Regions from separate parts of the Gordonia sp. SCSIO 19800 genome, predicted to be linked through region 2. Evidence: riboswitches for the same ligand, from Rfam matches in the RefSeq annotation. Region 2 holds a riboswitch; each other region holds the start of a gene.

Evidence for each region. A riboswitch is a leader RNA that binds a small molecule or an ion and turns the genes downstream of it on or off. The one in region 2 is predicted to bind thiamine pyrophosphate.
Region 1: linked by a shared signal. The riboswitch ahead of thiO (glycine oxidase ThiO) and the one ahead of KB201_RS04765 (TenA family protein) in region 2 are both predicted to bind thiamine pyrophosphate.
Region 3: linked by a shared signal. The riboswitch ahead of thiC (phosphomethylpyrimidine synthase ThiC) and the one ahead of KB201_RS04765 (TenA family protein) in region 2 are both predicted to bind thiamine pyrophosphate.

The regions. Positions count from the first base shown of each region.
Region 1 is NZ_JAGRQM010000014.1:9,567-12,835, reverse strand. It holds gene KB201_RS15935 (thiazole synthase) at 1-715, opposite strand, end outside; gene thiS (sulfur carrier protein ThiS) at 774-986, opposite strand; gene thiO (glycine oxidase ThiO) at 983-2,047, opposite strand; TPP riboswitch at 2,043-2,154, opposite strand; gene thiE (thiamine phosphate synthase) at 2,202-2,912, shown strand; gene KB201_RS15915 (hypothetical protein) at 3,228-3,269, shown strand, end outside.
Region 2 is NZ_JAGRQM010000003.1:166,389-169,657, reverse strand. It holds gene KB201_RS04790 (fused (3R)-hydroxyacyl-ACP dehydratase subunits HadA/HadB) at 1-466, opposite strand, end outside; gene rpmG (50S ribosomal protein L33) at 564-731, opposite strand; tRNA gene KB201_RS04780 (tRNA-Met) at 825-898, opposite strand; tRNA gene KB201_RS04775 (tRNA-Thr) at 920-992, opposite strand; tRNA gene KB201_RS04770 (tRNA-Tyr) at 1,110-1,190, opposite strand; TPP riboswitch at 1,346-1,440, shown strand; gene KB201_RS04765 (TenA family protein) at 1,428-2,138, shown strand; gene KB201_RS04760 (ABC transporter substrate-binding protein) at 2,135-3,160, shown strand; gene KB201_RS04755 (ABC transporter permease) at 3,135-3,269, shown strand, end outside.
Region 3 is NZ_JAGRQM010000004.1:330,497-333,765, reverse strand. It holds gene KB201_RS07395 ((2,3-dihydroxybenzoyl)adenylate synthase) at 1-1,044, shown strand, start outside; gene KB201_RS07390 (GNAT family N-acetyltransferase) at 1,211-1,558, opposite strand; TPP riboswitch at 1,769-1,883, shown strand; gene thiC (phosphomethylpyrimidine synthase ThiC) at 1,875-3,269, shown strand, end outside.

The DNA.
Region 1 (3,269 bases), on a different contig from region 2:
GGCGGCCCGCGGTCACCGCGTGCCGCATCGCCGTCGCCATCAGTTCAGGGTTCTCCGCCCGGGTCACGGCGGTGGCCAGAAGCACGCCGTCGCAACCGAGTTCCATCGCCAGGGCCGCGTCGCTCGCCGTGCCGATGCCCGCGTCGAGAATGACCGGCAGCGGGTCGTCGAAGCGGGTGTGGCAGTCGTCGACGATCATCTCGATGTTGTGCGGGTTGAGGATTCCGAGTCCGGTCCCGATGGGCGATCCGAGGGGCATCACCGCCGCCACCCCGAGATCGGCGAGTCGCGCGGCCAGGACCGGATCGTCGTTGGTGTAGGCCAGCACGACGAAACCGTCGGCCACCAGTGCGGCCGCGGCGTCGACGAGTTCGATGGCGTCGGGCATCAGGGTGCGTTCGTCGGCGACCACCTCGAGCTTCACCCAGTCGGTCTCGAACGCCTCGCGCGCCAGCTGGGCGGTCAGGACCGCCTCGGCGGTGGTGTGACAGCCCGCGGTGTTGGGCAGGACGGCGATGTCGAGCCGGCGCAGCAGATCGAAGACCCCGGTGCCCGAGGCCGCGTCGACGCGCCGAACCGCGACGGTGGTCAGCTCGGTCCCCGACGCGACCAGCGCGCGTTCCAGGGTCGCGAGATTCGACGCGCCGCCGGTACCGGTGATGAGTCGCGACGAGAAGTCGCGACCGGCGATGCGCAGATGGTCCGCATCCGGGATCGTCTCGTCGCCGGACTTCTGCTCGGTCCGCGAGGCGTCGGGCTTCAGATCGGCGAGGTCAGCCACCCTGCACCGCCGTGACGATCTCGACGACGGCACCGTCGGTCATCGTGTGCCGGTCCCAGCGGCCGCGCGGGACGACCGCGCCGTCCACCGCGACCGCGATCCCCCGGTCCGGCAACCCCAGCCCGGTGACGACGTCGCGCACCGACGTGTCGGCGCCGACGTCGACGCTCTTGCCGTTGACGGTGATGCTGGCGGTGATACTCATTCCTCTGCTCCTTCCAGAATCGACAACACGCGGGCGGCGGTGCCCGGGGCGAGGACGATCCCGTTGCGCCCGTGCCCGGTCGCCACGACCGTTCGTGTGTCCACACGGGTGACGATCGGCAATCCGTCCGCGGTGCACGGCCGCAGACCGGCCCCCGCTTCGGTCAGTTCGTAGGTCCGCAGCCCGGGGAAGACCTCGATCGCGTCGGCGAGCAGATCCGCGACCCCGCCGGCCTGCGGCGCGCGGTCGGCCGTCCCCTCGGCCTCGTACTGGGTGGCGCCGACGACGACTCCGTCCTCGCGCGGCACCAGGTACACGGCCCGCCCGTGGAGGCGTGCCCGGACGACGTGACCGGGCGGCGGCACCGACCAGCGCGTGCGGTGCAGGCGGAGGATCTCCCCCTTCGCCGCATGCAGGTCCACACCCGGCCAGAGGGCCGCGGTGCCCAGTCCAGCGGCGAGCAGGATCTGGGTGTCGGAACCGAGGTCGTCGAGGTCGGCCAGGGATTCGACGCGCGCGGAGACCAACTCGGCACCCGCCGACGTCGCGGCGGCGCGCAACGCCTCGAGCAGCCGCCGGTTGTCGACGGACCACTCGCCGACCGCGCGGTAGCCACCGACCAGTCGAGAGCTCAGCGACGGTTCCAGGGTCCGGATGTCGCGGCCGGTCACCGACTGCAGCGCGGCATCGGTGGCGGGCTGCCCGGCCCAGACGAAATCGGCGAGATGCCGCAGGTATTCGATGTCGGTGGCCGAGGCCGCGACGAACAGCGAGTCGGTGGCGGTGACGACACCCGGGTCGTCGAGCCGCTTCACGAGCGCCGGCCACAGCCGGACCGATTCGACCGACAGGGCCAGGGACGCGTCCTCGCCGGGATGACCCTCGCCGAGTGAACCGAGCATGCCGCCGGCGACCCAGGACGCGCGCTCGTCGGTGCCGGCGTCGAGGACGCGAACCCGCCATCCGGCGTCGGCCGCGGTGAGCGCACAGGTCAGCCCGATGACACCGCCCCCGACGACCGTCAGGGCGCGGTGGGCAGGGCGCTGCGGTGGGGAATCCACGCTGGGAATCACCTTCCTTCGCCGGAATGACCCGGATCAGGTTCGACGGTCAGCGGAATCTGTCCGCACTCTCAGCCCGGCCGATCCGGACTCCCGTGTGTTCGTGCGATCCACCCTACGCCGGGGCGTCGGGGGTCCGGTTAGCCTGGTCGGCGTGACGACCCCGAACCGCACCAGCTCCGCGTCGACGGACCCCGGCTCCGCGACGGACCGTCGCCGGCGGCTCTCCACGGCCCGCCTGTACCTGTGCACCGACGCCCGGCGCGAACGCGGTGATCTGCTCGACTTCGTCGACGCGGCGCTCGCGGGCGGCGTCGACATCGTGCAGCTGCGCGACAAGAACTCGCCGGGTGAGCGCGAATTCGGGACCCTGGAGGCGGGCGAGGAACTCGAGATCCTCGCGGGCATGCGGACGGTCGCCGACGCGCACGGTGCCCTGCTGGCGGTCAACGACCGCGCCGACATCGCGGCGCTCTCCGGGGCCGATGTCCTGCACGTCGGACAGGGCGACCTGTCGCCGTCGGCGGCCCGCCGGATCGTCGGACCGGACGTCGTCATCGGCGCCTCGACCCACGACCCCGAGCAGGCTGCCGCCGCGATCGCCGACGACGACGTCGACTACTTCTGCGTCGGTCCGTGCTGGACCACCCCCACCAAACCGGGCCGCGCCGCCGCCGGCCTCGACCTCGTGTCCTCAACGGCCGCAACACAATCAGCCAAGCCGTGGTTCGCCATCGGCGGGGTCGACGCCGGCCGCGTCGGGGAGGTCACCGCGCTCGGGGCGCGGCGCATCGTCGTCGTGCGGGCCATCACCGCGGCCGACGACCCGGCCGCCGCAGCCGGCGACCTCGCCGCGATGCTCTAGCGGTTCCCTGGCGGAAACACGTTTGCCCGGTCGGTGTCGCGGGTCTATGGTGGACCGATCATGTTGTGCATCACGAGCGTTCTCGTAACCCGCCGCAGCGGGGTCTGAATCTGACCGACCCCCCGCTGCGGGTCGGTTGCGCTCTCCAGTCGGTCATCCGTTCTTCGACCGAAATCGGTTTTCGAGATGCACCCTCTTCATCTACCTCGTCGATCCTGTTCGTGGACCGAGCGCGACGACCGGCACGGCGGCGACCACTTCGCCGCACGTTTCGGCCGCCCGCTTCCCCCTGGGATGCACGAGGAGGCCGCCGGGATGACCTGGCCGGAATTCACCGACGAGTACTCCCGTGGCGGC
Region 2 (3,269 bases):
TCTTGGTGACCATCAGGTCGATCATCTCGGGACTGCTCACATGGCGGAACGACTCGAGCGAGACGTCGCAGATCAGGCGGTCCCCGACCTTCATCGGCTGGTGGTAGACCAGCCGCTGATCGGTCTGCATGATCTGCCACATGTCGTAGCCGGTGACGACGTCTTCGAAGAGCTTGCGCTGGGCGATGATCCCGAGCACCGACACGTAGGTGGGCGCGGCGATCAGGCGGTCGTGACCGAAGGCCCGGGCGCCCTCCTCGCTCCAGTGGGTCGGGTGCGCATCCTGCACCGCCATCGCGTGCTTACGGATCTCCTCGCGGCCGATCTCGTAGTAGTCGTCGACCGTGTAGTGGAAGCCGACGAGGCTCTGCGTGTGGGCGGCGATCTCGTCGGGGGTCGGCTTCGCGCCACCGTTCGACGCCTCGTCCGGACGATCCTGGATCTCGGCTCCGCTTACCTGTGACATTGAGCTCTACTCCCTTCGGGCCCGACACAGCAAGACGGGCTGCCTCATCGAGAGGCAGCCCGCTGCTGGTGGTACTTCGAAACGGCCGACGACAGCGTCAGCGCGATTCCTTGTGCCCCTGATGCTTGCCGCAGTTCGGGCAGAACTTCTTGATCTCGAGGCGATCGGGATCGTTGCGGCGGTTCTTCTTCGTGATGTAGTTACGGTGCTTGCACACCTCGCAGGCCAAGGTGATCTTGGGGCGAACATCTGTTGAGGAGGCCACTTGATTGCCTTCTTTCGGGTGGTACGTGGTCGGGTTCGGAAGTTCCCTCAGGGCTTGCGACCCTTGCGCTCGGTTCCGGTCGGACCCGATGTGTAGCGGTGGAGGGACTCGATCCCTCGACCTCACGATTATGAGTCGTGCGCTCTAACCAGCTGAGCTACACCGCCCCGCGGACTTCTCGTCCAGCGAGCCCCCTGACGGAATCGAACCGTCGACCTTTTCCTTACCATGGAAACGCTCTGCCGACTGAGCTAAGGGGGCGTGCCCCGGGCGGTTGTGCCCGAGAGCCTTAACGAGGTTACACACTCGCGTCTGCGCTAGACAAATCGCTGGTCGGAGACCGTCTGTAGAGCAGTTTCGCGAGAATGGACCACGCTGTGGCAGGTATAGGATTCGAACCTATGTAGCTTGCGCGACGGATTTACAATCCGCTCCCTTTGGCCGCTCGGGCAACCTGCCGTGCCGCTCTTCCGGCCACCGTGACGGCCGTACGAACAACGCCGTGAAGAATACAACGAACACCGCATCAACGCGCAAACCGGCTGGTCAACAGGCCGGGACACGGTCGTGGCACAGGCGTCCCACTGCGACCCCCACTCCTGCTACTGTGGCTGCGTTCTGACACGGGGTGCTCCGCGACGCGGGGCTGAGATGAGACCCGAGAACCTGTCCAGGTAATGCTGACGAAGGGATGTCATGTCTGTGCATGCGCGCATGCCGGTCTCCGGCCGATTCTCCGACCACCTCTGGGAGGAGACGAAGGGGTTGCGGACGGCGATCGACGACCTCGAGTTCCTGCGGCGGCTCGGCGACGGGACGCTGCCACTGGAGGTGTTCCGCACCTACATGGAGCAGGACTCGCTGTACCTGGCCGGGTACGCGAAGGCCCTCGCCATCCTGGCGTCGAAGTCCCCCGACCCGCAGACCGCGGGGTTCTGGGCGAACTCGTCGGCCACCGCGGCCACCGTCGAGTCGGCGCTGCACGGCGACCTGCTCAACGGCGGCCAGCTGCCTCCGCGTGAGGGCGAACCCGAGCCGTCGCCGGCGTGCCTGGGGTACGTGTCCTATCTGACCGCCGTCGCCGCGACCGAGTCGTATGCGGTCGGCGCCGCCGCGGCCCTGCCCTGCTTCTGGATCTACGCGGAAGTCGGCCGGGCCCTGGCCGCGAGTGCGGCCCAGGTACTCGCCGCCGACCCGAACCACCCCTACGCGCAGTGGGTGACCACCTACGACGCCCCGGATTTCCAGGAATCCGCCTCGCGGGCAAGGGAACTCGTGGACGAGGCCGCGGCGCACGCCGGCGAGCGGGAGCGGGCCGCGATGGCCACGGCGTTCACCGTCGCCACCCGGTTCGAGCTTCTGTTCTGGGACACCGCGCTGAACCCGCAGCCGTGGCCCGCCGCATGAGCGCCCGCGCGCGCCGCCTCCTCACCGTGCTCGCCGCCGCGGTCGTCGCGTCGTCGGCGATCACCGCATGCGGTTCGGGCGCCGATTCGGACGGCACCATCCGATTCGCGCTCGACTGGTCCCCGAACACCAACCACACGGGATTGTTCGTGGCGCAGCAGCGCGGCTGGTTCGAGGAGGCCGGACTCGACGTCGAGATCCTGCCGTACAACAACACCGCCGTGGACACCATCGTGGACGCGGGCAACGCCGAGTTCGGTATCAGCACCCACAACTCGTCGACCTTCTCGCGGGCATCGGGCGCGCAGACCATCTCCGTGTTCGCGCCGCTGCAGAAGTGGGCCACCGGCATCGGTGTCCGCGCCGACCGCCGCGACATCACGAGCCCGAAGGACCTCGACGGGAAGACATACGCCGGTTTCGGCGACCCGGGCGAGGAGAAGACCCTCGAGCAGGTGATCCGAAACGACGGCGGCACCGGCGAGTTCACCTCGGTGACCCTCGGGACCTCGGCTTACGAGGCGGTCTACTCCGGTCAGGCCGACTTCACCGTCTCCTATCTCGCGTGGGAGGGCATCGAGGCCGAACATCGCGGAACCCCGATGAGGTACTTCCACTACACCGACTTCGGATTCCCGGAGGCATACGCGATCGTCGTCGACGCCAACGAGGACTGGCTGGCGGACAACCCGGACCGCGCGGCGGCCTTCGTGACGGCGCTGCAGCGCGGTTACCAGGCGGCGGCCGACGACCCGGACGCGGCGGCCCGCGACCTCCTCGCCGCCAACCCCGGTGCGTTCAACGACGAGCAGTTGGTGTTCCAGAGCCAGCGCATGCTGGCCGGTCAGTACATGAAGGACGCCGACGGCCGGGTCGGGCGACAGACGCTCGAACAGTGGGCCGGGAACTCCGGGTTCCTGTACCGCAGTGGTCTGCTGACCGGCCCGGACGGGGCGCCGCTCACGACCGAGCCGGACTGGTCGACGTACTTCACCAATGACTACCTCGACACCCCTCGGTAGCACCGGCCTGCGTCGCATCGCGCCCGCGCTCGTCGCGGTGGTCGTCCTGGTGGCGGTCTGGCAGGTCTACGTCGACGTCAGCGGAATCCGGCCGCAGGTGCTGCCGTCG
Region 3 (3,269 bases), on a different contig from region 2:
GGACTGCCGAAACTCATCGCGCGCACGCACGACGACTACGACCTCAACGCCCGGCTGTCCGCGGACGTCGCCGGCCTCACCGCCGACGACACCTACCTCGTCGCCCTGCCGGCCGCGCACAACTTTCCGCTGTGCTGCCCGGGAATCCTGGGCGTCTTCGGTGCGGGCGGCCACGTCGTCTTAGCCGACAACCCCAGTCCGGACAACACTTTCGACCTCATCGAGCGGCACCGCGTCACGGTGACCGCGCTCGTCCCCGCGCTCGCGCAACTCTGGTGCGCGGCGACCGAGTGGGAGCCGGCGGACATCAGCTCCCTGCGCCTGCTGCAGGTGGGCGGCGCCAAGCTGGCACAGTCCGACGCCGTCGCCCTCGACGCGGCCCTCGGCCCCGTCGTCCAGCAGGTCTTCGGCATGGCCGAGGGGCTGATCTGCTACACCCGGACCGACGACCCGCGTGACTTGGTGCACCAAGTGCAAGGGGCACCGATGTCGGAGCTCGACGAGGTGCGGGTCGTCGACGAGGGCGGAGCCGATGTCCCCGACGGGGAAGAAGGTGAACTGCTGGTGCGGGGGCCCTACACGATCCGCGGTTACTACCGCGCCACGGCGCACAACGAGAAGTCCTTCACGCCGGACGGCTTCTACCGGTCCGGGGACAAGGTCACCCGGCTGCCGTCGGGGCACCTGGCCGTGACCGGCCGCATCAAGGACACCATCGTGCGCGCCGGGGAGAACGTCGCCGCCGACGACGTCGAGGAGAACCTCCTCGCCCACGATTCGGTCCGGCAGGTCGCGGTGGTCGGGCTGCCCGACAACGCCCTCGGTGAGAAGATCTGTGCGGCAGTCGTGCTCTCGCACGAACACCCCCCGGCCCGACCACTCGAGCTCGCCGCGATCCGCACCTTCCTCGCCGACCGCGGACTCGCCTCCTTCAAACTGCCCGACGTGGTCCGCGTCGTACGCACACTGCCGGTCACCGCAGTCGGCAAGATCGACAAGAAGGTGCTCCGCGAGACACTGCTGTCGGAGCCGTCGGCGGGCTGAGCCGAGTCGGAGCCCGTTCCTCACACCGGCGCGAGGAGCGCGACCACCGCTCCATAATCCGACGGAAGCGCGTAACCCCTGCTCCCTGAGGTGCGAGGAGCGATAGCGACGAGCCTCGAAGGGTCCGGCGAGGAATGTTCTGGAGCCGCCGAGGCTTACCTTCGGATCACACCGGCGCGAGCGTCACGATCCCGGGATGGCCGTCGAGATAGTGCTTGGTGAAGGTGCACACGGGCCGCAGGCGGGCGCCCTGCTCGCGGGTGAAGTGCACGACGGTGCGGGTGAGTCGGGTGGCGAGACCATGTCCAGTGTACTCGTCGTAGAGCACGGTGTGTAGGACGGTGATGGTGGTCTGACCGTCGACCGTCTCGGTCGAATAGCCGAGCACGCCGACCAGGTCGCCGGCGACCCACAGCTCGAACCGGTCGCGGTCGGGATTGTGCACCACCTGCGAGATCTGCTGCAGGATCGACTTCGCCGACTGTGGTGGTCGCTGACGATGCTTGCGTAGCACCCGACCCTCCTCACCTCTTGATCGTGGACATCGGACCACTGACATGTGCCGTCCGAACCTCGGCATAGGCCCCGCTTGTGATCCGGGTCACACGGTACCTTACGGAACCGTAACTGATGACCCCGATCGTCCGGTCGTCGCACATCGAGACGGTCGCGCGCACCCCTACGACCCGAACGAACTCCGCGCTGTAGGGTGGCGGACGCACGACAACTACACCGCGGGGGCTCTCACGATGACCGAGGGCTGAGATGGCGACGGGCGGTCGCCGACCGCTCGAACCTGTCCGGGTAATGCCGGCGTAGGGAGACAAGCCATGGGCACACGTGTATCCGCGACTCGCGACGGCAGCGCACCCGCCGACTCAGGGTTCCTGACCCTCGGTCCGATCGAGGGCAGCACCAAGCACTACCTCACGGTCGGCGACCTGCGCGTCCCGCAGCGTCGTATCCACCTCACCAACGGCGAACACCTCGACGTCTACGACACCTCGGGTCCGTACACCGATCCGACGGCGCGCATCGACGTCGAGAAGGGCCTCGCCCCCACCCGCGACAACTGGCGCCGCCCGGAACCGGTCGACGGCGCGAGCACCCAGCTAGCTTGGGCGCGGGCCGGGATCATCACCGAAGAGATGCGGTTCATCGCCGCCCGAGAGGGCATCGACCCCGAACTGGTCCGGTCGGAGGTGGCGATCGGGCGAGCGGTCATCCCGGCGAACCACCGGCATCCGGAGTCCGAACCGATGATCATAGGCAAGAACTTCGCGGTGAAAGTCAATGCGAACATCGGTAATTCGGCGGTGCGCAGCTCGATCTCCGACGAGGTCGAGAAGATGGTGTGGGCCACCCGCTGGGGCGCCGACACGATCATGGATCTCTCGACCGGCGCCGACATCCACACCACCCGCGAGTGGATCATGCGTAACTCGCCGGTCCCCGTGGGGACGGTTCCGATCTACCAGGCGCTGGAGAAGGTCAACGGCGATCCCGCCTCGCTGACCTGGGAACTGTATCGCGACACCGTGATCGAGCAGGCCGAGCAGGGTGTCGACTACATGACCGTGCATGCCGGTGTCCTGCTGCGCTACGTTCCGCTGACCGCGAAGCGGGTGACGGGCATCGTCTCGCGCGGCGGTTCGATCATGGCGGCCTGGTGTCTCGCGCACCACCGGGAGTCGTTCCTGTACACGCACTTCGACGAATTGTGCGAGATCTTCCGCCGCTACGACATCACGTTCTCCCTCGGCGACGGCTTGCGCCCCGGATCGATCGCCGACGCGAACGACGAGGCCCAGTTCGCCGAACTCCGCACTCTCGGCGAGCTGACCGCGATCGCCAAATCGCATGGTGTGCAGGTCATGATCGAAGGCCCCGGGCACGTCCCGATGCACAAGATCGCCGAGAACGTGCGCCTGGAGGAGGAGTTGTGCGAGGAGGCCCCCTTCTACACCCTGGGTCCGCTCGCCACCGACATCGCGCCGGCCTACGACCACATCACCTCGGCCATCGGCGCGGCGATGATCGCTCAGGCCGGCACCGCGATGCTGTGCTACGTGACTCCGAAAGAGCATCTAGGACTTCCGGACCGCGACGACGTCAAGGTCGGCGTGATCACGTACAAGATCGCGGCGCACTCGGCCGACCTGGCCAAAGGCCACCCGCGGGCACAGGAACGCGACGACGCACTGAGCGAGGCGCGCTTCGAGTTC